One region of the Mesorhizobium kowhaii genome, then DNA from elsewhere that is predicted to be linked to it. Evidence: predicted binding sites of a transcription regulator. Region 1 holds the regulator's gene; each other region holds the start of a gene.
The links. The regulator PhoB, encoded in region 1, activates phosphate uptake and scavenging genes when phosphate is short. The targets are predictions, from matches to a motif close to TGTCATNNANCTGTCAT.

Region 1 (10,016 bases):
GTTCGCTTTACCTGATCGGATCGACCACCGACATCACCGAATTGAAGATGCGCGAGGCCGAACTGCGCGAGGCGCGGCAGCGCGCCGTGCTCGCCGACCGCGCCAAGTCGGAATTCCTCGCCAATATGAGCCACGAGATCCGCACGCCGATGAACGGCGTGCTCGGCATGGCCGAACTGCTGGCCAAATCGGACCTTGACCCGAAACAGAAGACGTTCACCGACATCATCGTCAAATCGGGCAACGCGCTGCTCACCATCATCAACGACATCCTCGATTTCTCCAAGATCGACGCCGGTCAGCTGGTACTCGATCCGGCGCCCTTCAACCTTGCCGAGGCGATCGAGGATGTGGCGACGCTGGTGTCCACACGCGCCAAGGAGAAGGATCTCGAACTCATCGTGCGCATCGAGCCTCGGCTCGAGAGCCTGTTTGTCGGCGATGTCGGCCGCATCAGGCAGATCGTCACCAACCTGCTCGGCAACGCGGTTAAATTCACCGATGAAGGCCATGTGCTGGTCGACGTCACCGGCGAAAGGGTTCCGACTGGGACGAAACTGACGATCTCGGTCACCGATACCGGTATCGGTATCCCCGAGGAAAAGCTGAAACTCGTGTTCGAAAAATTCAGCCAGGTCGACACCTCGTCGACGAGGCGACACGAAGGAACCGGCCTCGGCCTTGCCATCACCTCGCGGCTCGTCGAACTGATGGGCGGCGACATCGGTGTCGAGAGCTCCGAGGGCAAGGGCTCGACCTTCTGGTTCACGGTCACGCTGCCGAGGGCCGGTCAGCAGAACGGGCAACGCATCATGCCTGTCGACGTGACCGGCGCGCGCGTGCTGATCGTAGACGACAATGCCGTCAACCGGGCCATCCTGACGGAGCAGATGACATCGTGGACATTCGATTCCTGCGCGGCCGAAAGCGGCGCCGAGGGTCTCAAAGTGCTGATTGCCGCCGCCGCCTATGGCGTGCCGGTCGACTGCGTCGTGCTCGACTATCAGATGCCCGGCATGAGCGGCGCCGAAATGGCGCGGATCGTGCGCAACACCGCTGGCCTTGCCGGCACGCCGATCATCATGCTGACCTCGGTCGACCAGTCGCTCGCCAACACCAGCTATCGCGATCTCGGCATCGATGCCCAGCTGATCAAGCCGGCGCGGTCATCGGTGCTGCTGGAAACGCTGGTTGCCACCATCCAGCGGCATCGCCACAACACGGGCGACGCCCAACCGCTGGCAGCCGACATCCCTCTGGGCAAGGTTGTGCGGCCACAGCCGTCGGAACAACGGGCGCTGCTACAGCCGCCTTCGGTTCGCCCCCGGCCACCCGCGACCGCCGGCGGCGACAGGCTGGATATCCTGGTGGCCGAGGACAATGAGGTGAACCAGATGGTGTTCACCCAGATTCTCGGCGAGACCGGTTATGGTTTCGAGATCGTCGGCAATGGCCGCAAGGCGCTCGACGCCTTCGGCCGGCTCAATCCGTGCATGATCCTGATGGATGTCTCGATGCCGGAGATGAACGGGCTCGAAGCCACCGCCGCCATTCGCCGGCTGGAGGAAGAGACCGGCACGCATGTGCCGATCGTCGGCGTCACCGCGCATGCGCTGAAGGGCGATCGCGAACGCTGCCTGGAGGCCGGCATGGACGACTACCTGCCCAAGCCGATCAGTCCAAGGGCCCTGCTCGAGAAGGTCGAGCGCTGGGTCGGCGCCAGCCGCCAGGCTCAGCGCAACGCCGGGTAAAGGCCGGCGTAGCACCCGGCATGCCCAGGGGAACTCGGCGGCGATTCGCGCCCCCCGCTGAGGCAAGACTATGGCGCGATCGCACCATACCCAAGGCGGCGCCCAGCCGAGACAATGGCCACATTCGAATTCCGCTCTTCCAGTTACGGGCGGGAGCAGCGACCGCCGGCATGAGACAGCGTCAACCTACCCCAACGGACCTGTTTTCGGCGATGGCCCGGCCACGACATCTGGCCGAGAGCAACGCACTCCCGTCCGGATTTTCTTTGCCGAGGCGTCGATTGCGAAACCGCAGGTCGCTCTCGGTCTGAACCGGCGCAAGTGCCTGATTCCGGGCACAAAGACAGGCTCCGCCGCAAGCGCCGGCCGGCCGGCATTTTCCCCACCCCGATGACGCGTTACCGGGCTGACATGAAACTGTCATGCGACTGTAATAATCGAGGGCTATTGGCCTCAGCGGGCGCTGAAGGAACGGCGCCGAGAGACCATCTTCCGAACAGGAGCAGGCCACATGAAGAAATTCCTCCTTACGGCGTCGGCCGCGGCGCTTGCGCTCGCCGCGTCGTCCGGCTTCGCCGCCGCGCGCGACCAGATCCAGGTCGCCGGGTCGTCGACCGTGCTACCCTATGCCAAGATCGTCGCGGAGCAGTTCGGCGAAGCCTTCACCAACTTCAAGACCCCGGTGGTCGAGTCCGGCGGCAGCGGCGCCGGCATCAAGGAATTCTGCAAGGGCGTCGGCGAAGACACGATCGATATCGCCAACTCCTCGCGCCCGATCAAAAAGGACGAAATCAAGTCCTGCGCCGACGCTGGCGTCAAGGAAATCCAGGAAGTTCGCATTGGCTATGACGGCATCGTCTTCGCCACCGACATCAAGGGTCCGGACTGGGCGCTGGTTCCCGCCGACATCTACAAGGCGCTCGCCGCCAAGCTCGTCGTCGACGGCAAGCTGGTCGACAATCCGAACACCAAGTGGAGCCAGGTCAATCCGAAGCTGCCCGACTGGGATATCGCTGCCTACATTCCCGGCGAAAAGCATGGCACGCGCGAAGTGTTCGAGACCAAGCTTCTCGACGCCGGCTGCGACAAGGCTGCCATCAAGGCCACCGGCGTCGCCGACGACAAGGAAGTCGGCAAGACCTGCATTGCGATCCGCAAGGACGGCAAGGCCATCGACATCGACGGCGACTACACCGAGACGCTCGCCCGCATCGACTCGAACAAGACCGGCGTCGGCGTGTTCGGCCTCGCCTTCTACGAGAACAATGCCGACAAGCTGAAGGTCGCTACCGTGGAAGGCATCACGCCTTCGACCGAGACGATCGCCAGCGGCAAGTATCCCGTGTCGCGCCCGCTGTTCTTCTATGTGAAGAAGGCGCATCTCGGCGTCGTCCCCGGTCTCAAGGAATATGTCGAGTTTTTCCTTGACGACCAGATGGTAGGCCCGGAAAGCCCGCTCGCCGAATACGGCCTCGTCGCGGCCCCGGACGCCGAACGTCAGGCCCAGCGCGACGCTTTCGCCGCCGGAAAGTCGATGTAACCAATCTACAAAACCAGGGCGCCGGCCGAAGCCGGCGTCCTGGTTTTGCCGCCTGCCGCTGGCGGGTGGCGATTTGAGCATCCTTTGCTCTAGAGTTTCCCCTGGGGTGGGTCCATGTCGTCCATGCTCGTACTGGCCATTGTCGTCGCCATCGGCCTGGTTGCATTCCTGATAGGTCGGCAGCGTGCCGCAGCGCAGGACAACGGCACGGTGAAGCCGCATTCGCGCGCCCACTATCACGGCTGGTGGGCCTTCCTGCTCGCCGTCCTGCCTGCCCTTTTGCTGCTTGCCGTCTGGACCATCGGCTCGTCCTTCTATCTCGACCGGCACATTCACGCTGCCTTGCCTGAGCGCACCGCTGACAGCAAGGTTGCCAGCGAAGCGCTGGACGTCAGCCTGGTAAAGAGCCTCGCCAAAGGCCTGCATCAGCTCGATGCGAACACGCTGGCGGCGCTGCCCGCGACCTTCGCCGAGCTGCAGCCGCTGCTCGCAGCCAAGGGCGTGGCGCTGGCAACGGATTCGCAAGACTACATGATCCCGATCGCCGTCGAAGCGAACGCCGTGCAGAGCCGGCTTGGCAGGATCGGCGCTGTCCTTGCATTCGCCCTGTCGATCGCCGGCGCTTTCTATGCGCTCAGGCAAATCGCACCGCGTGCAAGGGCGCGCAACAATGTCGAGAGGCTGATGCTGTGGGGGCTGCTCGCTGCGTCGACCATCGCCATCCTGACCACGGTTGGTATCGTGCTTTCGATGCTGTTCCAGACGATCCAGTTCTTCGAGAGCGTCTCGCCGATGAGCTTCTTCTTTGGCACGGTCTGGGATCCGCGCTTCGCCGCCGCCGGCTCGGGCGGCAGCCAGGGCCAGTTCGGCCTGATCCCGCTTCTCGCCGGTACCCTCTACATCGCCCTGATTGCATTGCTGGTCGCGGTGCCGGTCGGCCTGATGTCGGCGGTCTACATGGCCGAATATGCATCGCCCAGGGTGAGATCGGTGGTCAAGCCGGCGCTTGAACTGCTGGCCGGCATACCGACCATCGTCTACGGCATCTTCGCCGTCGTCACGCTGGGGCCGTTCCTGCGCGACCTCTCCGCCGCGCTCACCGGCGGCTCGCCGTTCATCCAGGGCCAGAGCATCTTCACCGCCGGCCTGGTCATGGGCGTCATGCTGATCCCGGTCGTGTCCTCGCTGTCCGACGACATCATCACCGCGGTGCCGCGCGCTATGCGCGACGGCTCGCTCGGCCTTGGCGCGACGCGTTCGGAGACGATCAAGCGGGTGATCCTACCGGCGGCGCTCCCGGGCATCGTCGGCGCCATCCTGCTGACCGCCTCGCGCGCCATCGGCGAAACGATGATCGTCGTGCTGGCCGCCGGTGTCGCCGCCAATCTCACCATCAATCCGTTTGAGGCGATGACGACCATCACCGTCAAGATCGTCAACCAGCTCACCGGCGATCTCGAGTTCAATTCGCCGCAAACCCTGGTCGCCTTCGCGCTCGGCCTCACGCTGTTCGCCCTGACGCTGGTGATGAACATCGTCGCGCTCTACATCGTGCGCAAGTACCGGGAGCAGTACGAATGACCGACATCCCCATGAATACGATGGTCCGGGTCGCCGCTCATCCGCGCCGCGACATCGGCCTGAAGGCCCGCTATGCCGCCGAACGCCGCTTCCGCATCTACGGCATGCTGGCGATTTCCGTCGGCCTTGCGTTCCTGGCCATCATGCTCATCACCATCGTCACGAAGGGTTACACGGCCTTCTGGCAGACGACGGTGTCGCTGCCGATCAGCTTTGACGAGAAGGTGATCGATCCGTCCAACAAGCGCGCCACCGATCCGACCGTGCTGATCAAGGCAAACTATCCAAAGCTCGCCGAAAAGGCGCTGATCGCCAAGCTCGGCATCAATCCCGACGACAAGCCGTCGACCCTGAAGCTCAAGGGCTTCCTGTCCGAAGGTGCCCGCGTCCAGCTGCGCAACATCGTCGCCGCCGATCCGTCGGTCATCGGCACGACGCGCGACGTCAACATCCTTGCCGCCGCCAATCTCGACTCCGCCTTCAAGGGCCAGATCGACCTTGGCGTCGAGGAAGCGCGCCGCAAGGTCTCCGACCAGCAGATCGCCTGGATGAACAAGCTCAGGGCGGACGGTGCGATGGCCGAGCATTTCAACACCGGCCTGTTCTCCTACGGCGCTTCAAGCCGTCCGGAAACCTCGGGCATGGGCGTGGCGATCATCGGCTCGTTCTACATGATGGTGATCGTTCTGCTGCTGGCGCTGCCGATCGGTGTCGCCGCCTCCATCTATCTGGAGGAATTCGCCAAGAAGAACCGCTTCACCGACCTGATCGAGGTCAACATCAACAATCTGGCGGCGGTGCCGTCGATCGTCTTCGGCCTGCTCGGCCTCGCCGTGTTCATCAATTTCCTCGGCATGCCGCGCTCTGCTGCGTTCGTCGGTGGCCTGGTGCTGACGCTGATGACGCTGCCGACGATCATCATCGCGACACGCGCCGCGCTTGCCGCGGTGCCGCCGTCGATCCGCGCCGCAGCGCTCGGCCTCGGCGCGTCCAAGATGCAGATGGTGTTCCAGCATATCCTGCCGCTAGCCGCCCCCGGCATTCTCACCGGCACCATCATCGGCCTGGCGCGTGCGCTGGGCGAAACCGCGCCGCTGCTGCTCATCGGCATGGTCGCCTTCGTTGCCGACTATCCAAAGACGCCCTTCGACCCGGCGACCGCGCTGCCGGTGCAGATCTACATGTGGGCCAACGAGGCCGAACGTGCCTTCGTCGAGCGCATGTCGGGCGCCATCATCATCCTGCTGGTCTTCCTCATGGCCATGAACATCACAGCGATCGTGCTTCGGCGTCGGTTCGAGCGTCGCTGGTAGAAAAAAAGGCATCTGGTATGAACATCATGACCGAACAGTCTCTTGAAAACGCAGTGGGCGACAAAATGAACGCCAAGTCGAACGAAGTGATCAAGATGCGCGGCGACAAAGTCGGCGTGTTCTACGGCGACAAGCAGGCGCTGTTCGACGTCAATCTCGACGTTCGCCTCAATCAGGTGACAGCGCTGATCGGCCCTTCGGGCTGCGGGAAGTCCACCTTCCTGCGCTGCCTCAACCGTATGAACGACACCATCGACTCGGCACGGGTGACCGGCAAGATCACGCTGGACGAAGAGGATATCTACGACAAGAACATTGACGTCGTCGAACTCAGGGCGCGCGTCGGCATGGTGTTCCAGAAGCCCAATCCGTTCCCGAAGTCGATCTATGAGAACGTTGCCTATGGCCCACGTATCCACGGGCTGGCCAAGCGAAAGGCCGACATGGATCAGATCGTCGAACAGAGCCTGAAGAAGGCGGCGATCTGGAACGAGGTCAAGGATCGCCTGCAAGAACCCGGCACCGGCCTCTCCGGCGGCCAGCAGCAACGTCTATGCATCGCGCGCGCCATCGCCGTATCGCCAGAGGTGATCCTTATGGACGAGCCCTGCTCGGCGCTCGATCCGATCGCCACCGCGCGCGTCGAGGAGCTGATCGACGAGCTGCGCCAGAACTACACGATTGTCATCGTCACCCATTCGATGCAGCAAGCGGCGCGCGTGTCGCAGCGCACGGCGATGTTCCATCTCGGCTATCTGGTCGAGGAGGGCGCCACCGACAAGATGTTCACCAACCCCGACGACAAGCGCACTCAAGACTATATCACCGGCCGGTTCGGCTGAGTGGTCCGGCGTTGAATTTTCAGGCACGAGGACTGGATCATGGGTGAACATACCGTCGCATCTTTCGATGAGGATCTGGAGCAGATCAGCCAGCTGATCCGCGACATGGGCGATTTGGCCCGCTCGATGGTCAGCGGCTCGACGCGCGCCTTGCTCAATTCGGACAACGCCCTGGCGCAGCGCGTCGTTTCCGACGACACCATCATGGATGCGCGCCAGCGCGAGCTGGACGACCGCGCCATCACGCTGATCGCCAAGCGCCAGCCGATGGCCAACGACCTGCGCGCCGTCGTCGGTTCGATCCGCATGGCCGGTGATCTCGAACGCATCGGTGATCTTGCCAAGAACATCGCCAAGCGCGTCGGCACCCTCGGCCTCAGCGTCACGCCGCGCGACCTGTCGCACTCCATCGACGCAATGGCGCAGCTGGTGCTGATCCAGGTGCAGGGCGTCATCGAGGAATATGCGGCGCGCGACGCCGAGGCCCTGGCGAAACTGCGCGCCGACGATGAGCGCATCGACGTGAAATACACCTCCGTGTTCCGCGAACTCCTTACCTACATGATGGAAGACCCGCGCAACATCACCGCTTGCACGCATCTTTTGTTCTGCGCCAAGAACCTCGAGCGCATCGGCGATCACGTCACCAACATCGCTGAAAATGCGTATTATGTTTTGACCGGCACGCAGCTGCCCGCCAATCGTCCGAAGCAGGACGAGACGGCAATGTCCGCGCCAGCGGCATGACGACAGGGGTGACCAGTCGATGATCGCGCCACGCATCATGGTGGTGGAGGACGAGGAGCCGCTAGGTGTGCTGCTCCGCTACAATCTGGAGTCCGAGGGTTACCAGGTCGAGGTGGTGACGCGCGGCGACGAGGCCGAGATCCGGCTGCAGGAGAACGTCCCCGACCTTCTGGTGCTCGACTGGATGGTGCCGGCGGTTTCCGGCATCGAACTCTGCCGCCGGCTAAGGATGCGTCCCGAGACCGAGCGTCTGCCGATCATCATGCTGACCGCGCGTGGCGAGGAAAGCGATCGTGTGCGCGGCCTCTCGACCGGCGCCGACGACTATCTGGTCAAGCCGTTCTCGACGCCGGAGTTCATGGCCAGGATCAAGGCGCTGCTGCGCCGCGCCAAGCCGGAAGTGCTGTCCAGCGTGCTCAAGGTCGGCGATATCGTGCTCGATCGTGAATCGCACCGGGTCTATCGCAAGAAGAGCGAGATCCGGCTCGGGCCGACCGAATTTCGCCTGCTCGAGTTCATGATGCGCCATCCCGGCCGCGTGTTTTCGCGCAGCCAGCTGCTCGACAATGTCTGGGGCGAGACGATCTACATCGATGAGCGCACGGTCGACGTGCATGTCGGCCGGCTGCGCAAGGCGGTCAACAACGGCCGCATGCCCGATGTCATCCGCACCATCCGCGGTGCTGGATACGCAATCAGGGAAGATTAGGGATGCGCTGATATTCAGGTGATGCCGGCCTGCGAACGGCGTCTTCCTGTGCTTCCGGTACTCACGTACTGGAATGTACGCTCCGTTCCGGTTCTCGGAATCCACCATTCTCGGCGCGGCCTGACCTGAATCTCAGCACATCCCAAGTCCGCGTTCTTCGGGCAAATTCAAGCCACGTTCTTGCCGCCGAGGCCGGATCTTGTCTGCGTGCCGGGCGCGAAAATCTCCTGGTCGACGAAGGTCAGCGCCCGCATGGCGCAGCCTTCGCGGATCAGTGGCAGTTCGTTCGGTTCGGTGTCGAAAGAAATCGATTTCGAATGCTGGCCGCCTGCGGTCTGGGCAATCGCCTCGCGCAATGCCGGCTCGATCAGGTCGAAGGCGGCGGCGCTGACACCGACCATGGCGACCGGCGCCGGATCGATCAACGCGAACAGGCTGCCGAGACCGTAGCCGAGCGCTTCGCCGGCCTTGCGGTAGGCCTCGCGCTCGGGTCCGTCTCTTTCGCGGGCCGCGGTTGCCAGCGCGCGCATGTCAGCGTCACTGACATCGGCCACTGGTTCTGCGTCCTCACTCATCTGCCTTGCGTTGCGCCAGATGGCGTAGTTGCCGGCATAGGCCTCGACGCAGCCGCGCCGTCCGCAGCGGCACAGCGCGCCGTTCGGCCGATGGATCATGTGGCCGAACTCGCCGCCCGAGGAATGGGTGCCGGTGAACAGCTCGCCCTTCAGCACCAGGCCCATGCCGATGCCGTGCGACAGCAGGATGGCGATGAAGTCGTCGCGGTAGCGCTGGGGATCGCGCCAGCGCAGCGCTATCGCCATCATGTTGCAGTCGTTTTCCATGGTGGCGGGGATGCCGAATTCGTCTTCGAGTATGTCGGCGAAGGCGATATCGGTGTGCGGCGTGATCGGCGACCACAGCATGGCGCGGGCACGCGTGTCGGTGATGCCCTGGATCGCCAGCGCGATGCGGGCGACACTGCGGACGTCGAGGTCGGGGTCTTCGAGACGGCGCCGCACGATGGCGACGCATTCACCGACCAGCGCGTCGCGCGGCATGGTCAGCGTGTCCAGCCGGCGCTGTTCCTCGGCGATCACCTGGCCGGCATAGTCGATGACGGCGACCGAGAGGAAGTTCAGCGACAGCACCACGGTCATCACCGCCGCCGCTTCCGGATTGAGGCCGAGGCCGACCTGCGGCCGGCCGCGTTTGAGCGAGCCGGCCTCGCTCGGCTTGCTCTCAGTCAGGATGCCTTCGCCGATGAGGTCGGAGGAGATCGCCGATATGGTCGAATGGCTGAGGCCCGTGGTCGCGGCGATCTCGGTGCGGGACGGCTGTCCGGCGCGGCGCACGGCCGCGATCACCATCGCCCGGTTGCGGCGGCGCAGATCGTCGTGGCGGATTCCGACCGACATGCTTTTTCACATCCTCCCGGCCGCTGTAGCCTTTCGTGCCCCCCGAAGGCCATCAGCGATGGGCCAAATTCTGGCAGAAGCCTGCCATCCTGTCATTATTTATTCCGGAGCTCGAAAA
Region 2 (10,016 bases), on a different contig from region 1:
AGAAGCAGGCCGAGGAAATCGCCATGCATTTCCTCAAGCGCGTCAAGATTCCGGAACAGGCCAACAAATATCCCGGCCAACTGTCCGGCGGCCAGCAGCAGCGCGTGGCGATCGCCCGTTCGCTGTGCATGAACCCGCGGATCATGCTGTTCGACGAGCCGACCTCGGCGCTCGATCCGGAGATGATCAAGGAAGTGCTGGAAACGATGGTCGGCCTTGCCGAAGAGGGCATGACCATGCTGTGCGTCACCCACGAAATGGGCTTTGCCCGCAAGGTCGCCAACCGCGTCATCTTCATGGACCAGGGGCAGATCGTCGAGCAGAACACGCCGGCCGAGTTCTTCGACCATCCGCGCCATGAGCGGACAAAGCTGTTCCTGTCGCAGATCCTGCACTAGGCCTTCGATAACCAGGGAGAGCCCGGCTGAAACAGTGCCGGGCTCTTTTGCGTATGGATGAGCAGGAGGCGGGCGGTTTGTGTCGCGCCGGGGTGCGTTTGCAAGGCCGCCATTCATGAAAAAGCTGGGACGTTTTCTAGGCCTGCTGTCGATCGTCGTTGCGCTCGCTGTGACGCTCGGCACTCTCGTGCCGCGACCACTCTGGCAAACAGCCGCCGCCACGCCCGCCACCGCGCGCCATATCCTGGTGCTGAACAACCCGATCCACACCGACATCGCCATTCCGGTCGACGACAGGGTGCGCCAGCGCTTCCATTTCCTGGTCGATGCCGGCATCCCGGCAGATAGTCCGGAAGTCCGCTATATCGTCTTCGGCTGGGGTGGTCGCGCCTTCTACCTGGAGACGCCGACATGGTCTGAGCTCAAGGCTGTTCCGGTGATGAAGGCACTGACCGTCGACGCGTCGGTCATGCATGTCGATGTCGCCGGCGCCATCGTCGAACCGCATCCGGATGTCGCCGGCTTCGACATCGGCGAGGAGCGTTTTGCGGCGCTGCTCGATTTCATCGATGCAAGTTTCCAGCGGGGGCCGAAAGGGCCGATTGTTGTTCCGGACGCGGCCTATTCTAGGTTCGACGGTTTCTATGAAGCCAACGGCCATTTCAACGCGCTGGTCGGCTGCAACACCTGGACGGCGGCGGCATTGCGCACCGCCGGCCTGCGGACGGGCTGGTGGAACCCGCTGCCGGCTTCGCTCAGCCTGTCGATGCGGCTTTACAACTAGACGGGTAGCCGTCGCGCTTTCGTCAGCGAGCCTTGCCCCGCCTGATCGCGTTTCGCCAAAACTCTTCGGTCAACTCGGGAATGTCGCTGGTATCGACATCACTCTCTGGCCGCGAGGTCAACCAAGCGATCTCGGCCTTCTGAGCATTGGTCAAAGGTGGCGGATTCTTTGGGTCGATTTCATATCGAATGACCTTGGCCATGGAACATTCCTACTCTGTGTGGGTGCCGTTGTCGAATACGAGCGCCTTGTTCCTTCGGGCCGGCCTGTCGCGCGTTTCATGTTTCGCCAGGCTCCGGTGCCTGCCAGCCATAAAGCCAGTCGAGATCGGCGGCGAGTTTTTCCGACGACCGCATTTTCAGGAACAGATTGCGCGCGATAGAAACTGGACCCGCGGCATGCCAGGCAAGGCGGTTGATAGCGCCGCGCCGGGCGACCCTGGCGACGCGCGGCCGCCGCAGGTTCTCCCAGATCTGAAGACTTTGTGCCTGATCGGCGGGGAAGTCGGCGACGACATCCGCAAGCATCGCCGCATCCTCGATCGCCATGGCGGCACCTTGCGCCGCGAACGGCGTCATCGCATGCGCCGCATCGCCGATCAGCGCCATGCCATCGGTCGTCCAAGGCTGTTTGCTGTCTACCGTATGGATCGGCCATGCCGTCCACGGGCCGGCTTCCTCGACCAGACGGGCAAGTGCTGCCGCCGTACCGCGCATGGCACCGGTCAAGATCCTGGTGTCGGCGTTCCCGGACCAGCCCTCGGCAATGCGTTCGCCCTTGGTGAAGGCAGCGAGATTGAAGGCAGCGCCCTTGCTGACGGGATAGGCGACCATGTGGAAGCCGGGATGCAGGAAGGTGGTGACGCAATTGGTTGCGCCGATCGCGGCAAAGGCTTGTCCGGCAGCGCTGTCGGCGGGAATGGTGGCACGCCAGGCCAGTTCGCCCGAAAAGTGACTTCTCGGCGAGGCCGCCCCCTTGTTCGGATCGACAAGCCCGCGCACCGATGACCAGACGCCATCGGCGCCGACCAGCAGCAAGCCCTTGGCCTCGATTGTCTCGCCGGCCATCTCGGCAGCCACTGTGACACCGTGGCTGCCTTTGGCAACGCTGCTGACGTGCGCGCCGGGAGTCAGAAGAATGTTCGGCATCTCGGCAACGCGCGCAGTCAATGCGCTCTGCAGGTCAGCCCTGTGAGCGACGAGATAGGGTGCCTGCCAGCGGGCTTCGGCGGCTTGTCCCAGCGGCACGCGCGCCAGTTCGCGCAACGTCGCGGCATCCTTCAGCACCACCGCTTCCGGCCGCACCGCAGCCGGAAGCAGCCGGTCGAGCACGCCAAGCTGGCGAAGGATGCGTGTCGCGTTGGGAGAAAGCTGGATGCCGGCGCCTGCCGCTTCCAGGCGCTGTGCCTGTTCGAACACCTGCACGGGGTAGCCGCGTCCGGCGAACGCCAGCGCGGCGGTCAGCCCGGCGACGCCCGCCCCGGCGATGACGACTTGCCGGGACCGCGTGTCGTCCATCGGGCTTGTCGCGAAAGAATCAGGCGGCCTGGTCGATGTAGATACAGCCGTCCGGCAGCGTTTCGGTCGCCTTCAGCTTGGGCGAATAGCGGTAGAGCGTCGAGCAATAGGGGCAGACTTTTTCATTGTCGTCGCCCATGTCGAGAAACACATGCGGGTGGTCGAAAGGCGGGTTGGCGCCTGTGCACATGAATTCCTTGACGCCGATGTCGATCGCCGGGTGGCCCGCATCGTTCTGAAAATGGGGAATGGAACCGCCTGCCATCGTCGTCTCCTTAACGCAGTCTCTTCTGCATCTGGATCATAACCGGTCTCTTTGCAAGTTCGATGAAATCAAACTGTCGCAAAAGCCTGTCAGAGGATAAGTTAAGCCGGTTAACCGGCCAGCGGTTGCGGGGAAGAGCGGGAATCATGAACGAACTGAAGCCGGTGCAGAGCGAATTCGTGAATGTCGAGGTGGCTCGACCGGAGGGCGGCAACCCGGATCGCTTTGTCAACCGGGAGTTTTCCTGGCTGCAGTTCAACCGGCGCGTTCTCGAGGAATCGCTGAACCTCAATCATCCGCTGCTCGAGCGCGTCCGCTTCCTGTCGATCTCGGCGGCCAACCTCGACGAGTTCTTCATGGTCCGCGTCGCCGGTCTTGCCGGCCAGGTGCGCGAGGGCATCACGCTGAAGAGCCCTGACGGCCGCACCCCCGAACAGCAGCTCGAGCAGCTGCTGCGGGAGGTCGAGCGGCTGCAGGAAGACCAGCAGAAGAGCCTTTCGGCGCTCACCGTGCTGCTCAACAAGGAAGGCATCGAGAGCATCACGCGTGACGCGCTGACCAAGGACGAAAAGATCTGGCTGGAAGACCATTTCCAGGAGCAGGTGTTTCCGGTGCTGACCCCGCTGTCTATCGACCCGGCACATCCGTTCCCGTTCATTCCCAATCTCGGCTTCTCGATGGCGCTGCAATTGCGCCACCGCAAGAATGGCGAGGAGATGAGCGCGCTGCTGCGCCTGCCGGTGGCGCTGAAGCGCTTCATCCGTCTGCCGGACCGCAAGCACCATGTCCGCTTCATCCCGCTGGAAGAGGCGGTCGGCCTTTACATCGGCAAGCTATTCCCCGGCTATGAGGTCAAGGGCTCCGGCACGTTCCGCATCATCCGCGACAGTGATATCGAGGTCGAGGAGGAGTCCGAGGATCTGGTGCGCCTGTTCGAGACGGCGTTGAAGCGCCGCCGCCGCGGTTCGGTGATCCGCATCGAATTCGACAGACTGATGCCGTCGGAACTGCGTGACTTCGTTGCCGGCGAGCTTGGCGTGTCGTCGAGCCGCATCAGCGTTCTGACCGGTCCGCTGGCGCTCAGCCAGATTTCCGAGATCGTCGCCATCCCTCGCGACGATCTCAAGTTCACGCCCTACAATCCGCGCTTTCCCGAACGCATCCGCGAGCATGGCGGCGACTGCTTTGCCGCCATCCGCGAGAAAGACATCGTCGTCCATCACCCCTACGAATCCTTCGATGTGGTGGTGCAGTTCCTGCGTCAGGCGATGGCCGACCCCGAAGTGGTGGCGATCAAGCAGACGCTTTACCGCACCTCCAACGACAGCCCGATCGTGCGCGCGCTGGTCGACGCGGCCGAGGCCGGCAAGTCGGTCACCGCGCTGGTCGAGCTCAAGGCGCGTTTCGACGAGGAAGCCAACATCCGCTGGGCGCGCGACCTGGAGCGCGCCGGCGTGCAGGTCGTGTTCGGCTTCCTCGAGCTGAAAACCCACGCGAAAATGTCGCTGGTGGTGCGACGCGAGGACGGCAAGCTGCGCAACTATGTGCATCTCGGCACCGGCAACTACCATCCGGTCACCGCGCGCATCTACACCGATCTGTCCTTCTTCACCACCGACCCGACGATCGCGCGCGATGTCGCCCAGCTGTTCAATTTCATCACCGGCTATGCCGAGCCGACGGATGAAATGCGGTTGGCGATCTCGCCGTTCACGCTGAGAAGCCGCATCTTGAAGCATATTGCCGACGAGATTGCTCATGCGGTGGAGGGGAGGCCGGCGCGCATCTGGATGAAGATGAACGCGCTTGTCGACCCGATCATCATCGATGCGCTCTATGACGCCGGCCGTGCCGGCGTCGAGATCGACCTCGTCGTGCGCGGCATCTGCTGCCTGCGGCCACAGGTGCCGGGCCTGTCGGAAAACATCAGGGTCAAGTCGATCGTCGGCCGTTTTCTGGAACACAGCCGCATCTATTGCTTCGGCAATGGCCATGGGCTGCCATCGGACGAGGCGATCGTCTACATCTCTTCGGCCGACCTGATGCCGCGCAATCTCGACCGCCGCGTCGAGACCATGGTGCCGATCACCAATCCAACTGTGCATGAACAGATCCTGGGCCAGATCATGCTGGGCAACATCATGGACAATCAGCAAAGTTTCGACGTATTGGCTGATGGAACCTCCCGGCGCGTGGTGCTGGAGGAGGGCGAGGAACCGTTCAACGCGCAGGAATATTTCATGACCAATCCGAGCCTGTCGGGACGGGGTGACGCGCTGAAGTCGCATGCGCCCAAGCGCATCGCGCAGTTCAAGCGCCGCAAGAAGAACGCCGCAGCGTCCAGCTGATGCTGTCCGATTCCCAGGGCCGGTTGCAGGACCGCCGACCGCTATCCATCATCGACATCGGGTCGAATTCGATCCGCCTCGTCGTCTATGAAGGGCTGGCGCGCTCGCCCACCATGCTGTTCAACGAAAAGATGCTGGCCGGTCTCGGCCGCGGCATCGTTTCCACCGGCAAACTCGACCCCGAGGCGGTGACGCGCTCGATGGAAGAGTTCCGCCGCTTTCGCGCACTATCCGACCAGGCGGGCGCCGAGCACATGTATGTGCTGGCCACCGCCGCGGCCCGCGAGGCGATCAACGGTCCCGATTTCATCCACCGCGCCGAGGACGTGCTCAAGACCGAGATCCGTGTGATCAGCGGCCGTCAGGAAGCCTATTATTCGGCGCTCGGCGTCATTTCGGGCTTCCACCCGGCCGATGGCATCGCCGGCGATCTGGGCGGCGGCAGCCTCGAACTGGTCGACGTCAACGGCGAAGCGATCGGCGACGGCATAACGCTGCCGCTGGGCGGCCTGCGCCTGCAGGACATGGCGAAGAACTCGCTCGCCCAGGCGGCGAAGATCGCGCGTGACGAGCTGGCCAGGGCCAAGCTGTTGAAAGGCGGGCAGGGTAGGCCCTTCTACGCCGTCGGCGGCACCTGGCGAAATCTCGCCCGGCTGCACATGGAAATGACCAATTATCCGCTCGGCGTCATGCACCATTACGAGATCAGCGCCGACAGTGCGACGAACTTCCTCAAGCAGGTCGCCAAAGCCGAGATCGAGAAGGTCAAGGGTATCGAAGGCGTTTCGAAGAACCGCCGTTCGCTGCTGCCCTATGGCGCCATCGTGCTGCAGGAGATCATGGCGGCGATGCAGCCGTCGAAGATCATCGTCTCGGCGCTCGGCGTTCGCGAAGGCTTTCTCTATTCGCTGCTCGACGAGGCCGAGCAGAAGGCCGATCCGCTGATTTCGGCCTCGGAGGAACTCGCCCGTCTGCGTTCACGCTCCGTCACCCACGCGCATGAACTTGTCGACTGGACCGCCAGGACCTTTGCCGCCTTCGGCATCGACGAGACCGAGGACGAGGCGCGCTATCGCCACGCAGCCGCATTGCTGGCCGACATCGGCTGGCGCGCACACCCCGAATATCGCGGCAAGCAGTCGCTCAACATCATCGCGCATGCGTCCTTCTTCGGCGTCGACCATCCCGGCCGTGCCTTCCTGGCGATGGCCAATGCCTATCGCCACGACGGCATCTTCAACGAAGCCATCGCACCCGAGATCAAGGCGCTGGCTTCGCCGCGTTACCTGGAGCGGGCGCGGGTGCTGGCGGCGATGATGCGCGTCGTCTACCTGCTGACGGCATCGATGCCCGGCATCATGCCCAGGCTGAAATGGGAACAGCGCGGCAATGGCGTGCTGGCGCTGGTTCTGCCCGCATCGCTGGCCGACCTCTATGGCGAACGGCCGGCCGGGCGCCTGGCGCAACTGGCAAGGATAACCAATCGCCGGCTGGTGCTGGCCGTCGAGGGCGGCCCAAGCGTTTCGGTGAAATAGAGCGTTTCGGTGAAGTAGGCCTTACGCCTCACCGCGCCCGTCCGCCGACCAGGCGCCGGCCCCGGCCATCGCCAGCGCCAGGAAGCCGCCCGATATGGCGATGTCCTTCATCAGCATCTGCGAATGCAGGAAGGTGAGCATCGCGTCGCCGCCGCCCTGGCCGTAATGGCCGATGAAACCGGCAACAATGCAAAAGGCGGCGAGCAGCAGCGCCGCGATCCGGGTCTGGAAACCGACCAGGATGAGCAGCCCGGCGATCAGCTCGAACAAGCCTGTGCCCCAGGCGGCAAGCGTCGGCAGCGGCAGGCCGAGCCCGGCGAAATAGCCCGTCGTGCCGGCAATGTCGGAAAGCGCGTGGAAACCGGAGGGCACGAACAGGGCGGCGAGCAGCAGCCGGGAAAGCAGAAGCAGTGCGTTGCGGGGCATGCTTGTCACCTCCGATGTCGATCGGGCAGGGGCGGCTGAGACCGTTCCCCATCCCGACGCCACGATCCTAGCAGGAATTGGTCAGCTGGGACGCTTGGATAGACAACGAAAGAGGGGCGCGGAAAATTCCGCGCCCCTCTTTCTTTGATTGTTGGTGGCTTCAGCCGCGCTTGGCGTCGACCGAATAGGCGCCAGCGCCCGAGGTGGCCAGCACGATGAAGCCGCCGGCAATCCCCAGATTCTTCAGGAAGTTGATCATCTGCATCTGATCGGCCCAACCGGTATGGGCGACCAGCGCGGTGGCGACGGTGAAGATGGCGAGCACCCAGGCGGCAATCCGGGTCTGGAAGCCGACGAGGATGGCAATGCCGCCGAGAAGTTCGATCAGGCCGACGATGACAGCCGTCGCGGTCGGCAACGGCAGGCCGAGGCTGCCGAAGTAGCCGGCTGTGCCAGCGATCGCGGTGAGCTTGCCGAAACCTGAAAGCAGGAAGATGACGGCAAGCAGGACGCGACCGAGGAGGATGGTGGCTGAGGCATTGGAAGCGCCGGAACCGGCGACTGAAGTGTTGATGGACATGGTGGCTCTCTCCGGGAAGGGGTTGATACCGGTGAGATAGACCATGCGGACTGTTCACCAAAGCCGCCAAGTTGTCGACACATTGTTCACAGCGCGGACATTTCCGTGATCGGGCGATTTGCGCAAAATTCGCGTCGAGTCAGGTCGCGACAGGAGGAAATTCTCCCGCCGAAAAACCTTACCCCGGATGCGTCATATCCTCCGGCCGCACCAGCCGGTCGTAGTCGGCTTCGCTGACCAGCCCGGTGGCGAGCGCTTCCTCGCGCAGCGTGGTGCCCTTCTTGTGCGCCGTCTTGGCGATCTTGGCGGCATTGTCGTAGCCGATGGTCGGCGCCAATGCCGTCACCAGCATCAGCGAGCGGTCGAGTGCCGCCTTGATGTTGTCTTCCCGCGCCTCGATGCCAACGACGCAATTGTCGGTGAAGGAGACCGAAGCGTCGGAGAGCAACTGCACCGACTGCAGGAAATTGTAGGCCATCAGCGGGTTATAGACGTTGAGCTCGAAATGGCCCTGACTGCCGGCGAAGGTGACGGCGGCATTGTTGCCGAACACCTGCACGCAAACCTGCGTCATTGCCTCGCACTGGGTCGGATTGACCTTGCCCGGCATGATCGACGAGCCCGGCTCGTTTTCCGGCAACGACAGTTCGCCAAGGCCCGACCGCGGGCCGGAACCGAGGAAGCGGATGTCATTGGCGATCTTGAACAGCGCGGCGGCGCAGGCGTTGATGGCGCCGTGCGAGAATACCATGGAATCGTGGGCTGCCAGCGCCTCGAACTTGTTCGGCGCGGTGACGAAGGCGATGCCGGTGATGGCGGCGATGCGGTCCGCTACCCTTTCGGCGAAGCCGACCGGCGCATTGAGGCCAGTGCCGACGGCGGTGCCGCCCTGCGCCAGTTCCTGCAGGCCGGGCAGCGTCAGCTCGATGCGCTTGATCGACGAGGCGACCTGTGCGGCATAGCCCGAGAATTCCTGGCCGAGGGTGAGGGGGGTGGCATCCTGCGTGTGCGTGCGGCCGATCTTGATGATGTGGGCAAAGGCCTTGCTCTTGGCGTCCAGCGCCTTGTGCAGATGCTTCAGGGCCGGCAGCAGATCGTGCACGATGCGCTCGGCGCAAGCGATGTGCATCGCCGTCGGATAGGTGTCGTTCGACGACTGGCTCATGTTGACGTGGTCGTTGGGATGCACCGGCTTTTTCGAGCCCATGACGCCGCCCAGCATCTCGATCGCGCGGTTGGAGATCACCTCGTTGGCGTTCATGTTGGACTGCGTGCCCGAGCCGGTCTGCCAGACGACCAGCGGAAAATGATCGTTGAGCTTGCCGTCGATGACTTCTTGCGCTGCCTCGATGATCGCCTTGCCGATCGCCGGCTCGAGCCGCTTCAGTTCCATGTTGGCTTCGGCCGCCGCCCGCTTGACGACGCCGAGCGCGCGCACGATCGACGCGGGCTGCTTTTCCCAGCCGATCTTGAAATTGCCAAGCGAACGCTGTGCCTGCGCGCCCCAATAGCGATCGGCGGCGACTTCGATCGGGCCGAACGTGTCGGTTTCGGTTCTGGTCTTTGCAGCGGTCACGGGTCTCTCCTTGTCGAAGTCGGCAACGGCGTATCGCGTTGCACAAACGGCTTCAAGCGGAGATTGCGGGCGCAAATCATGCAAATCGGTTGAAGGAACGCCTTCCGTTCTCCTGTTGGGGAGAAGGGAAGGCGCGCGAGGGCTTGCCGAGGTGAATGTCCCGCACGACCAATCAGGTTAGCGGCGGACCAACGATGTCGATGCCATTGCTTGCACAGAGCTGCACCAGTGCCGCGATGATTTCCGGCGTCGGTTCCATTTGCGGCGGCAGCTCCGGCTGTTCGGCGGGGCGGCCCGCCTGGCGCAACATCGTCTCGAAATCCGCACCGCGCGTGACGGTGAGGGTACTCGCCCCTTCGCGCGACTCGACCCGGTAGGTGTGCGGCAGGCCTTTCGGTGCGATGACCGTATCGCCGGGGCCGGCGACTCGTTCGTGGCCGTCGATCTGAAAGCGCATTCTCCCGTCCAGGATGTGAAACACTTCGTCCTCCCGGCGATGCACATGCAGCGGCGGAGAGTCGCCATAAGGCATTCGATGCTCGACGACGCAGATGCCGTCCTCTCCCGCGGTCGACGAGACGTGGATC
Region 3 (10,016 bases), on a different contig from region 1:
GGTCATGTCGTCTGGATTGGCCTGCTCGAGCCCGACCGCAACCTGCTGCTTCGCGTCCAGGCGCAGTTTCACCTGCATGAGCTGGCGATCGAGGATGCCGAGCACCCGCACCAGCGGCCGAAGATCGAGCAATATGGCGACGCCTTGTTCATCGTCGCCCGCACAGCGCAGCTGATCGACGGCCGGGTCACCTTCGGCGAGACCCATTTGTTTGTCGGCAGCGGCTACATCGTCAGCGTCAGGCATGGCCCGTCCACCTCCTACGCCGCCGTTCGTCAGCATTGGGAAAGCTGCCCGCATTCGCTGGCCAAGGGCGAGGATTTCGTCCTCTACGCCATTCTCGATTTCATCGTCGACAATTACATGCCGGTGCTCGAGCAGATCGAGGACGAGGTCGAGGTGATCGAGGACAGGGTCCTGCTGAAGCCGATGACCGGTCCTGACATCGAGCGGCTCTACATGCTGCGCCGCGATCTTTTGCGCCTGCGCAATGCGGCACTTCCGCTGGTCGAAGTCTGCCGCCGGCTGACCAGTGCCGACCTGCCGCAGATCCATACGGCCATGCATCCGCTGTTCCGTGACGTGACCGACCATATCCGCACCGTGCAGGAAAAGATCGACAGTCTGCGCGAGGTGCTGGCGTTTGCTTTCGAGGCCAGCCTCCTAGTCGGCCAGAGCCAGGAAACGGCGATCTCCAAGAAGCTTGCCTCATGGGCCGCCATCCTGGCGGTGCCGACGGCATTCGCCGGCATCTACGGCATGAATTTCAACGACATGCCGGAATTGAAGATGGAATACGGCTACCCGGTGGTGCTGGCCACGATCGCGCTGATCTGCTCGTTTCTCTACTGGCGTTTTCGCAAGAACGGCTGGCTGTGAAGAGAGGGCAGTAGGGCAGCATTTCGTGAGCGCGACTTTCCGCACACCTACTGCCGTACTGCCTTACTCCCCTATTCCGTTACGTCCTACCTGTTGCGACGCCGCTCCGATGCCGGCTGGAACGCCACGCGGGCGTGGTACTTGCAGTAGGGTCCGGTTTCGGCGGCTTCGTTGCCGCAGAAATGGAAGTCCTCCGAAAGCGGATCGCCGTTCGGCCATTTGCAGGTCCGCTCGGTCAGCTCGACGAGCTGCAGATGGCGTGAGATCGGGACCACGACATTCTCGACTGGGCGGATGTAGTGGCGTGCCACCGGTTCGGCGTCGAACTGCGTCTGCAACGCCGTGGCGCCGATCGATGTCGTGACATGACGGACGGCGCTTGCGGCGCGCGACACCGATTTCTGAACGGTCGATCCTTGCGCCGCCTTCTTCTGGCGTGCCGGCGTGGCGGTCGATCGCCCGCGGCCCGACAGTTTCAGCCGGTGCACCTTGCCGATGACCGCATTGCGGCTGACCCCTCCAAGCTGCGCAGCAATCTGGCTTGCGCTCAGACCCTCCGACCACAGTTTTCTGAGAAGTTCTACCCGCTCGTCAGTCCAGTTCATGAGACCGCGCTCCTGCTAAGCGTGCGGCAATCGGAATCCACTCCCGACCCGGCAACATTTGCCGGGGCAGACACCACATATATCTGGTGATTAGGTCCGCCGCACGAAATCTAGTTATTTCTCGACTACAACTACTCTATGCGCTGACTCGGTGACAAGAGTCCCAAGGGCAACACGAATCGGTTTTTTCGGTTTTCCCCAACTTGCCCGGTCGCTCATGAGCCGGCGTTGCGTCAGGGGGCTTGCCGCGGGGCACTACGCGACGTTTTCGTTGACTTCATGGCCGAAAAACACGATAAGCCGCACAGGCCGCCGCTTTGGCGGCTTTTTTGATTTTCCGGTACCGGAGACGCATATAATGAGCGGTTCGGCGCTTTACGAGACCTTTGCTCGCGCACCCCTGGCCTTCGACCACGGGGAAGGCACCTGGCTTGTTACCGACAAGGGCGAGCGATATCTCGATTTTGCCGGCGGCATTGCCGTCAATTCGTTGGGCCACAGCCACCCGCATCTGGTCGCAGCACTCACCGAGCAAGCCGCAAAGCTTTGGCATGTCTCCAATCTCTACGAGATTCCGGGGCAAAGCCGGCTCGGCGAGCGGCTGGTGGACGCCACTTTCGCCGACAAGGTGTTCTTCACCAATTCCGGTGCCGAGGCGCTGGAATGCGCGATCAAGACGGCGAGGCGCTACCATTTCGTCAAGGGACATCCCGAACGCTTCCGCGTCATCACCTTCGAAGGTGCCTTCCATGGCCGCACGCTGGCGACCATCGCGGCGGGTGGTCAATACAAGTACCTTGAAGGGTTTGGACCCAAGGTCGAAGGCTTCGACCAGGTCGGCTTCGACGACATCGATGCGGCCGAAAAGGCGATCACGCCGGAGACCGCGGCGATCCTGATCGAACCGGTACAGGGCGAGGGCGGCATCCGCCCGGTGCCGACGCAATCGCTGAAGCGGCTCCGGCAGTTGTGCGAACAGCACGGCCTGCTCCTGATCTACGACGAGGTTCAGTGCGGCATCGGCCGAACCGGCAAGCTGTTCGCGCATGAATGGTCCGGCGTCACGCCCGACATCATGGCGATCGCCAAGGGCATTGGCGGCGGCTTCCCGATGGGCGCCTGCCTTGCCACGGATGAAGCGGCCATTGGCATGACATCCGGCGTGCATGGCACCACTTTCGGCGGCAACCCGCTGGCCATGGCGGTTGGCAACGCCGTGCTCGACGTGGTGCTGGAAGACGGCTTCCTGGAAGATGTCCAGCGCAAGGCGCTGCTGATGAAGCAGGGGCTGGCGGCGGTCGCTGACGAGTTTCCCGAGGTCATCGAGGACATCAGAGGCACCGGGCTGATGCTCGGCCTCAAATGTGCCATGCCCAACACCAAGGTGAACATGGCATTGCGCGACCAGCACCTGCTGGCGGTTCCGGCCGGCGACAACGTCATTCGCCTGTTGCCGCCGCTCACTGTCACCGATGCCGAGATCCACGACGCGCTCAACCGCATCCGCGCCGGCGCCAAGGGCCTGGCGGAGGCGATCGCCGCCGCCGCCGCGAAGTAATCCCGGAACCATTGCTGATGTCAGTTCGCCATTTCACCGATCTTTCCGCCGTTTCCGAAGGCGATCTGCGCTTCATGCTTGACGATGCGGTGGTGCGAAAGGCTCGCCTCAAGGCTGGCGAGCGGACCAGGCCGCTCGAAGGCAAGGTGCTGGCGATGATCTTCGACAAGCCCTCGACGCGCACCCGCGTGTCCTTCGACGTCGGCATGCGTCAGCTTGGGGGTGAAACCATCATGCTGACCGGTACCGAGATGCAGCTCGGCCGCTCCGAGACCATTGCCGACACCGCCAAGGTGCTGTCGCGCTACGTCGACGCGATCATGATCCGCACCACCTCGCATGAGCGGCTTTTGGAACTGACCGAGAACGCCACCGTTCCGGTCATCAACGGACTGACCGACGACACCCATCCCTGCCAGCTGATGGCCGATATCATGACCTTCGAGGAGCATCGCGGTCCGGTCGCCGGCAAGACCATCGCCTGGACCGGCGACGGCAACAATGTGCTGCATTCGCTGCTCGAAGCCTCGGCGCGGTTCCGCTTCAACCTCAACGTCGCCGTACCCGAAGGCAGCGAGCCGGCGCAGAAGCATATCGACTGGTCGCAGGCGCATGGCGGCAAGCTGCACTTCACCCGCTCGCCCGAGGAAGCCGTCGACCAGGCCGATTGCGTGGTCACCGATTGCTGGGTGTCGATGGGCCAGGAGCATCGCGCCCGCGGTCACAACGTGTTTTCGCCCTACCAGGTCAACGCCAAGCTGATGGCGAAGGCCAGGCCGGATGCCCTGTTCATGCACTGCCTGCCAGCGCATCGCGGCGAGGAAGTGACCGACGAGGTCATTGACGGGCCGCATTCTGTGGTCTTCGACGAGGCCGAGAACCGGCTCCATGCGCAGAAGGCCGTACTCGCCTGGTGTCTCGGCGCTTGATCTCTGGGGGTGTGATGCCTATCTGCGCCGCATCACGCAAATCAAGCGCGTTTCGAAGCATGCGCCCTCCAGGGCGGCATGGCCGCGCCCTGGAGCTTTGTCATGTTGGAAACCTATCAAGTGACTGAACATCACCCCAAACTCGGCGAATTCGGCTACGCCGGCGACGATCACGTCGTGCCCTTCGAGGTCGGCCCGCTCGATGTGCGCGGCCGCACCGTTCAGCTCGGGCCGATGCTCGACGCTATCCTCACCCGTCACGACTATCCCGAGCCGGTCGCCCGCCTGCTGGCGGAAGCCTGTGTGCTGACGGTGCTGCTCGGCACCTCGCTGAAGTTCGAGGGCAAGTTCATCCTGCAGACCCGCACCGACGGGCCGGTCGACATGCTGGTCGCGGACTTTTCCACGCCCTCGGCGCTGCGCGCCTATGCGCGCTTCGATGCCGATCGGCTGGAGGCGCTGGTCGCGGCAGGCGAAACGTCTCAGCAGACGCTGCTCGGCAGCGGCGTGCTGGCGCTGACCATCGACCAGGGCGCTCATACACAGCGCTACCAGGGCATCGTCCAGCTCGACGGCGAAACGCTGGAGGATGCGGCCCGCACCTATTTCCGCCAGTCGGAGCAGATCCCGACCGATCTCAGGCTCTCTGTGGCCAAGTTGCTGACGCCCGGCATCGGCGGCGCCCGCGAGCAGTGGCGCGCCGGTGGCATCCTGGCGCAGTTCCTGCCTCAGTCGCCCGAACGCATGCGCGTTCCGGACCTGCCGGGCGGCGATGGCGATCCGCGCGAGGAGATCCACGATCCGGCCGACAATTCCTGGCAGGAGCTGCTGGCATTGCTCGGCACCATCGAGCCGACCGAACTGATCGACCCGACGATCGGCGCCGAGCGGCTGCTCTACAGGCTGTTCCACGAGCATGGCGTGCGCGTCTTCGGCGGCGTTCCGGTCGCCGACCAGTGCTCGTGCTCGCGCGACAAGATCCGCGGCATCCTCGAGGGCTTCTCGGCGCAGGAGATCAAGGACAGCACCGAAGACGGCGGCATCCACGTCGCCTGCGAATTCTGCTCGAAGCAATATGACTTCGACCCTGCGGAATTTACGGTGGCCCAGTAGGGAAAAACACGCCTTACCGGCTGCTTCGCTGCCGGTAAGGCGAAACTAATTCACCGTCCGCCGCGTGCCCGGCAGGTCCAGCGAGAAGGCAGGGATGGCGATGTCGAACGTCTCGCCCCGCTTGTTGCGCATCGTGTAGTGCCCGACCATGATGCCGGACGGTGTCGAAAGCGGGCAGCCGGACGTGTATTGATAGCTGTCGCCGGGATTGAGTTCGGGCTGGTCGCCGACGACGCCGGGGCCGCGCACCTCCTCGACCCGGCCGGTGCCGTCGGTGATGTGCCAATAGCGCGACAACAGCTGCACAAACTCATCCGACTGGTTGTCGATCGTTATCTGATAGCCCCAGACATAGCGGTTCTCGGACGGATCCGAGCGATCCTCCAGATAGAACGGCCTGACCTGCACTTCGATGTTGCGCGTCACGGCGCGGTACATAAGCGGCTCCAAAACAATCCGGTAACTTTCGGCGCTCCGCGCGGACTGGTCAACGGTGCGCGTCCTGTCATTGCGGCCTCAAAGGCAGGTGCCGGCAAAGAATGTCATTTAAGTGACACACGACAATGATGGTGTGCGCCGACCAGTGCCGCGCGACTCGGGCGCTCTGTCGAACTGTTGAAATCGGTCGTCATGCGGACCGGTTTTTCTGGAGTGACCGGATTTCGATGGAACTCACTCTCATAGCCGCCACGCTTTCAGCTGCTCTCATCCTCTCAAACCTCGCCAGCATCCTGCTCGCCGCTTCGCGTCTGAAGCGCCGCCGCACCATCGCGCCGCCGGCCGGCAAGCCGCGGCCGGTGTCGATCGTCGTGCCGTCGCGTGGTGTCGAGCCGTTTACACAGGAGACGCTGGAGCGTGCCTTCTCGCTCGACTGGCCGCGCTACGAACTGGTCTTTTGCGTCGCCCATGCCGATGATCCGGTGGTCAGGCTGATCCGCGCCGCCATTGCCCGTTTCCCCAAGGTGCCGGCTCGGCTGTTGATCGGCGACGACCGCATCAGCGCCAATCCGAAACTCAACAATTGCGTCAAGGGCTGGGAAGCCGCGCGCCACGATTGGGTCATCCTGGCCGATTCCAACGTGTTGATGCCGAGAGACTACGTCCAGCACCTGATGGCCGCATGGCGGCCGGACACCGGCCTTGTCTGCTCGACGCCGATCGGCTCGCGGCCGGCCGGCTTCTGGGCCGAAGTCGAATGCGCCTTCCTCAACACGCTGCAGGCGCGCTGGCAATATGCCGGCGACGCGCTTGGGCTCGGCTTTGCCCAGGGCAAGAGCATGCTCTGGAACAAGCCGATGCTGGATGCCAATGGTGGCATCCGTGCGCTGGCCGCCGAGATCGCCGAGGACGCTGCCGCGACCAAGCTGGTCAATGGCCTTGGCCTGCGCGTCAATCTCGTCGCCGCGCCCTTCGAGCAGCCGCTCGGCCGGCGCACGTTTGACGAGATCTGGTCGCGTCAGGCCCGTTGGGCGCGGCTGCGCCGCGTCACCTTCCCGCTGTTCTTCGCACCCGAAATCCTGACTGGCGCGGTGGTGCCGCTGGTGCTTGCGCTGGTTGCGGCGTCGGCCGCCGGCGTCAGCCTCTGGGCAACCGCCATTGCCGTGCTGGCGGCCTTCTACCTTCCGGAATGCGCCCTGGCTGGGTCCAAGGGCTGGCACCTGTCGCCGCGCATGGTCGCGGCGATATTGGCGCGCGACCTGATCCTGCCGGCGATGTGGGCGCGCGGCTGGCTCGGTGGCGCCGTCGACTGGCGCGGCAACGCAATGACCATTGGCACCAAGGCGGCCGAACTGGAAGAGACGCCGTCCGGCGCCTGATAGCCAAAGGCCTCTATTTGGCCTTCAGCGCCTGTTCGATGTCTTCCAGAAGATCATCGGTATCCTCCAGGCCGACCGACAGTCTGAGCGTGCCTGGCCCGATGCCGAGCTCGGCGCGGGCCTCGTCGCTCAAATTCTTGTGCGTCGTCGTCGCCGGATGGGTGATCAGGCTCTTGGCGTCTCCGAGATTGTTGGAGATCAGCACGATGTCGAGGGCGTTCTGCAAGGCGAAGGCCGCCTGCTTGCCACCCTTGACGTCCAGGCAGATCAGCGTCGAGCCGCCCGACATCTGCTTCTTGACGATGGCCGCCTGCGGGTGGTCGGCGCGGCCGGGATAGATGACGCGGGCGATTTCGGGCCGCTCGGCCAGGAAATCCGCGATCTTGCCGGCGCTTTCCGTCTGCTGGCGCACGCGCAGCGGCAGCGTCTCCAGGCCCTTCAGCAGCGTCCAGGCATTGAACGGCGACAGGCTCGGGCCGGTGTGGCGGAAATAGTCGTGCAGGTTCTCGTCGATCCACTTCTTGTCCGACAGGATGACGCCGCCGAGACAGCGGCCCTGGCCGTCAATATGCTTGGTCGCCGAGTAGACGACGATGTGCGCACCGAGCTGCAAAGGCTTCTGCTGCAGGGGCGTGGCAAAGACATTGTCGACGATCAGCCGCGCACCGATCGAATTGGCAAGCGCGGCAACTGCGGCGATGTCGACCACTTCCAGCGTCGGGTTGGTCGGACTTTCCAGGAAGAACAGCTTGGTGTTCGGCTTGACCGCCTTTTCCCAGTTGGCGATGTCGGTGCCGTCGACCAGTGTCGCCTCTATGCCGTATTTCGGCGCCAGCGTCTCGACCACCCAGCGGCAGGAGCCGAACAGCGCGCGCGCCGCCACGATATGGTCGCCGGCCTTGGCGCTGCACAGAAGGGCTGCCGTCACTGCGGCCATGCCGGACGCGGTGGCGCGCGCATCCTCGGCGCCTTCGAGCGCGCACATGCGCTTTTCGAACATGTCGACGGTCGGGTTGGCGTAGCGCGAATAGATGAAACCCGGCTCCTCGCCCTTGAAGCGGGCTTCGGCAGCCTGCGCCGTTTCGTAGACATAGCCCTGGGTGAGGTACATCGCCTCGGAGGTTTCGCCGAAACCGGAACGCAGGGTCCCGCTATGCACGAGTGCTGTTTGAGGTTTCCAGTTGTGCTTCTTGGTGCTCATCGCTTTTGTTCCAGACACAAAAAAACCGGCCGCGAAAGTCGCAACCGGTCCATACGGCCTTGCGGCCCGACGGTCCTTTAGCGACTTGTTTAACGTGGCTGCAAGCCGACCGGCCAAATCACCACGGGATAACGACCCTTTAGACCCGCGCCACGCTTGCGTCAATTGCCGGCTTGATTAAGAGGTTTGTACCAAGCCGCAAAACTGTTCCATGGTTTTGCGGCAGGAACCTGCGACAAGAAAATCGCCTGGCCTAGGAGTGGAGCCTTGCGGCAGACAGGCATTCTTCCCGATCAGGACATTTCGGCGCTGTTCCAGTCCGGCGCGCTGAAGTCACCGCGCGCGTTCGATGCCGACCAGATCCAGCCGGCGAGCCTGGATCTGCGGCTCGGCGACAAGGCCTGGCGCGTGCGGGCCTCGTTCCTGCCGGGCCCCAACCACAAGGTTTCGGAAAAGCTCGACCGGCTGCAACTGCATGAGATCAATCTTGCCGAGGGCGCGGTGCTGGAGACCGGCTGCGTCTATATCGTGCCCTTGCTTGAAAGCCTGGCATTGCCGGCGGACATTTCGGCCTCGGCCAACCCGAAAAGTTCGACCGGTCGGCTCGACATCTTCACACGCGTCATGACCGATCGCGGCCACGAGTTCGACAAGATCGCCGCCGGCTATCATGGCCCGCTCTATCTCGAGGTCAGCCCGCGCACCTTTCCGATCGTCGTGCGCACCGGTTCGCGCCTGTCGCAGATCCGGTTCCGCACCGGCAATGCGCTGCTCTCGGAAGCCGAGTTGCATGACCTGCATCGCGCCGAGATGCTGGTCGCCACCGAGCCGCCGAACATCTCCGGCGGCGGCATCGCGCTGTCGATCGATCTCAACGGGGATCAGAACGGCCTGGTAGGCTATCGCGGCAAGCATCACACCGGTCTTGTCGACGTTGACAAACGCGCGGCACAAGAGGTCGTCGACTTCTGGGAGCCGATCCACAAGAGCGGCGCCGGCGAGCTGGTGCTCGATCCCGATGAATTCTACATCCTCGTCAGCCAGGAAGCGGTGCATGTGCCGCCGCTCTACGCTGCCGAGATGACGCCGTTCGATCCGCTGGTCGGCGAATTCCGCGTCCACTATGCCGGATTCTTCGATCCGGGCTTCGGCCACTCGGCGTCTGGCGGCACCGGCAGCCGGGCAGTGCTCGAAGTGCGCAGCCACGAAGTACCGTTCATCCTCGACCATGGCCAGATCGTCGGCCGGCTGGTCTACGAGCATATGCTGAAGCGGCCGCAGGCGCTCTACGGCACCGATCTCGGCTCCAACTACCAGGCGCAGGGCCTGAAGCTGTCCAAGCATTTCCGCGCCGCGCGCTGACCTCCCCTTTGCCGTCAGGCAATATGCTTGCCTGCGCCGGCTCGCCATGCTTGGCTGCCTTGCTGGCTGTCAAGATGCCGGCGTTCAAGGGAACCAAGAAAATGCAGATTTCCAGATGGATCATATCGGCAGCTGGTGCTGCCATGCTGGTGATGGCGGCCGGCTCTCTGTCGGCGCAGGCAGCGGAGAAACTGAAGATCGGCACCGAGGGCGCCTATCCGCCGTTCAACACCATCACCGCGGATGGCAAGGTCGTCGGCTTCGACATCGACATCGCCAATGCGCTATGCGCGCAGATGAAGGTCGAGTGCGAGATTGTCACCCAGGACTGGGATGGCATCATTCCCGCCCTGCAGGCCAAGAAATTCGATGCCATCATCGCCTCGATGAGCATCACCGAGGAGCGCAAGAAGCAGGTCTCCTTCACCAACAAATACTATACGACGCCTCTGGCGCTGGTGGCGCCGAAGGATACCGATCTCACCTCGACCGAACCCGCGGCGCTCGCCGGCAAGACGGTCGGCGCCCAGGCTTCGACCACGCAGGCCGACT

Region 2: the regulator PhoB is predicted to act here: its motif matches at 3,028-3,044, upstream of ACFFNA_RS37440 (RNA degradosome polyphosphate kinase).
Region 3: the regulator PhoB is predicted to act here: its motif matches at 5,625-5,641, upstream of ACFFNA_RS03870 (ceramide glucosyltransferase).

Annotation. Positions count from the first base shown of each region.
Region 1 is NZ_JBHLYT010000046.1:355-10,370, reverse strand. Features, by position in the region: gene ACFFNA_RS25770 (PAS domain-containing protein) at 1-1,751, shown strand, start outside; gene ACFFNA_RS25765 (PstS family phosphate ABC transporter substrate-binding protein) at 2,263-3,291, shown strand; gene pstC (phosphate ABC transporter permease subunit PstC) at 3,406-4,872, shown strand; gene pstA (phosphate ABC transporter permease PstA) at 4,869-6,185, shown strand; gene pstB (phosphate ABC transporter ATP-binding protein PstB) at 6,203-7,027, shown strand; gene phoU (phosphate signaling complex protein PhoU) at 7,067-7,774, shown strand; gene phoB (phosphate regulon transcriptional regulator PhoB) at 7,794-8,483, shown strand; gene ACFFNA_RS25735 (ROK family protein) at 8,651-9,898, opposite strand.
Region 2 is NZ_JBHLYT010000176.1:87,107-97,122, forward strand. Features, by position in the region: gene ACFFNA_RS37415 (amino acid ABC transporter ATP-binding protein) at 1-398, shown strand, start outside; gene ACFFNA_RS37420 (TIGR02117 family protein) at 514-1,182, shown strand; gene ACFFNA_RS37425 (hypothetical protein) at 1,205-1,384, opposite strand; gene ACFFNA_RS37430 (FAD-dependent monooxygenase) at 1,461-2,699, opposite strand; gene ACFFNA_RS37435 (zinc-finger domain-containing protein) at 2,719-2,964, opposite strand; gene ACFFNA_RS37440 (RNA degradosome polyphosphate kinase) at 3,111-5,312, shown strand; gene ppx (exopolyphosphatase) at 5,312-6,847, shown strand; gene ACFFNA_RS37450 (DoxX family protein) at 6,869-7,273, opposite strand; gene ACFFNA_RS37455 (DoxX family protein) at 7,434-7,853, opposite strand; gene fumC (class II fumarate hydratase) at 8,032-9,429, opposite strand; gene ACFFNA_RS37465 (cupin domain-containing protein) at 9,602-10,016, opposite strand, start outside.
Region 3 is NZ_JBHLYT010000005.1:59,968-69,983, reverse strand. Features, by position in the region: gene ACFFNA_RS03900 (magnesium and cobalt transport protein CorA) at 1-879, shown strand, start outside; gene ACFFNA_RS03895 (GcrA family cell cycle regulator) at 966-1,484, opposite strand; gene ACFFNA_RS03890 (aspartate aminotransferase family protein) at 1,843-3,042, shown strand; gene argF (ornithine carbamoyltransferase) at 3,060-3,971, shown strand; gene ACFFNA_RS03880 (Hsp33 family molecular chaperone) at 4,050-5,084, shown strand; gene apaG (Co2+/Mg2+ efflux facilitator ApaG/CorD) at 5,130-5,522, opposite strand; gene ACFFNA_RS03870 (ceramide glucosyltransferase) at 5,750-6,901, shown strand; gene ACFFNA_RS03865 (O-succinylhomoserine sulfhydrylase) at 6,915-8,102, opposite strand; SAM riboswitch at 8,160-8,237, opposite strand; gene ACFFNA_RS03860 (2'-deoxycytidine 5'-triphosphate deaminase) at 8,370-9,464, shown strand; gene ACFFNA_RS03855 (ABC transporter substrate-binding protein) at 9,566-10,016, shown strand, end outside.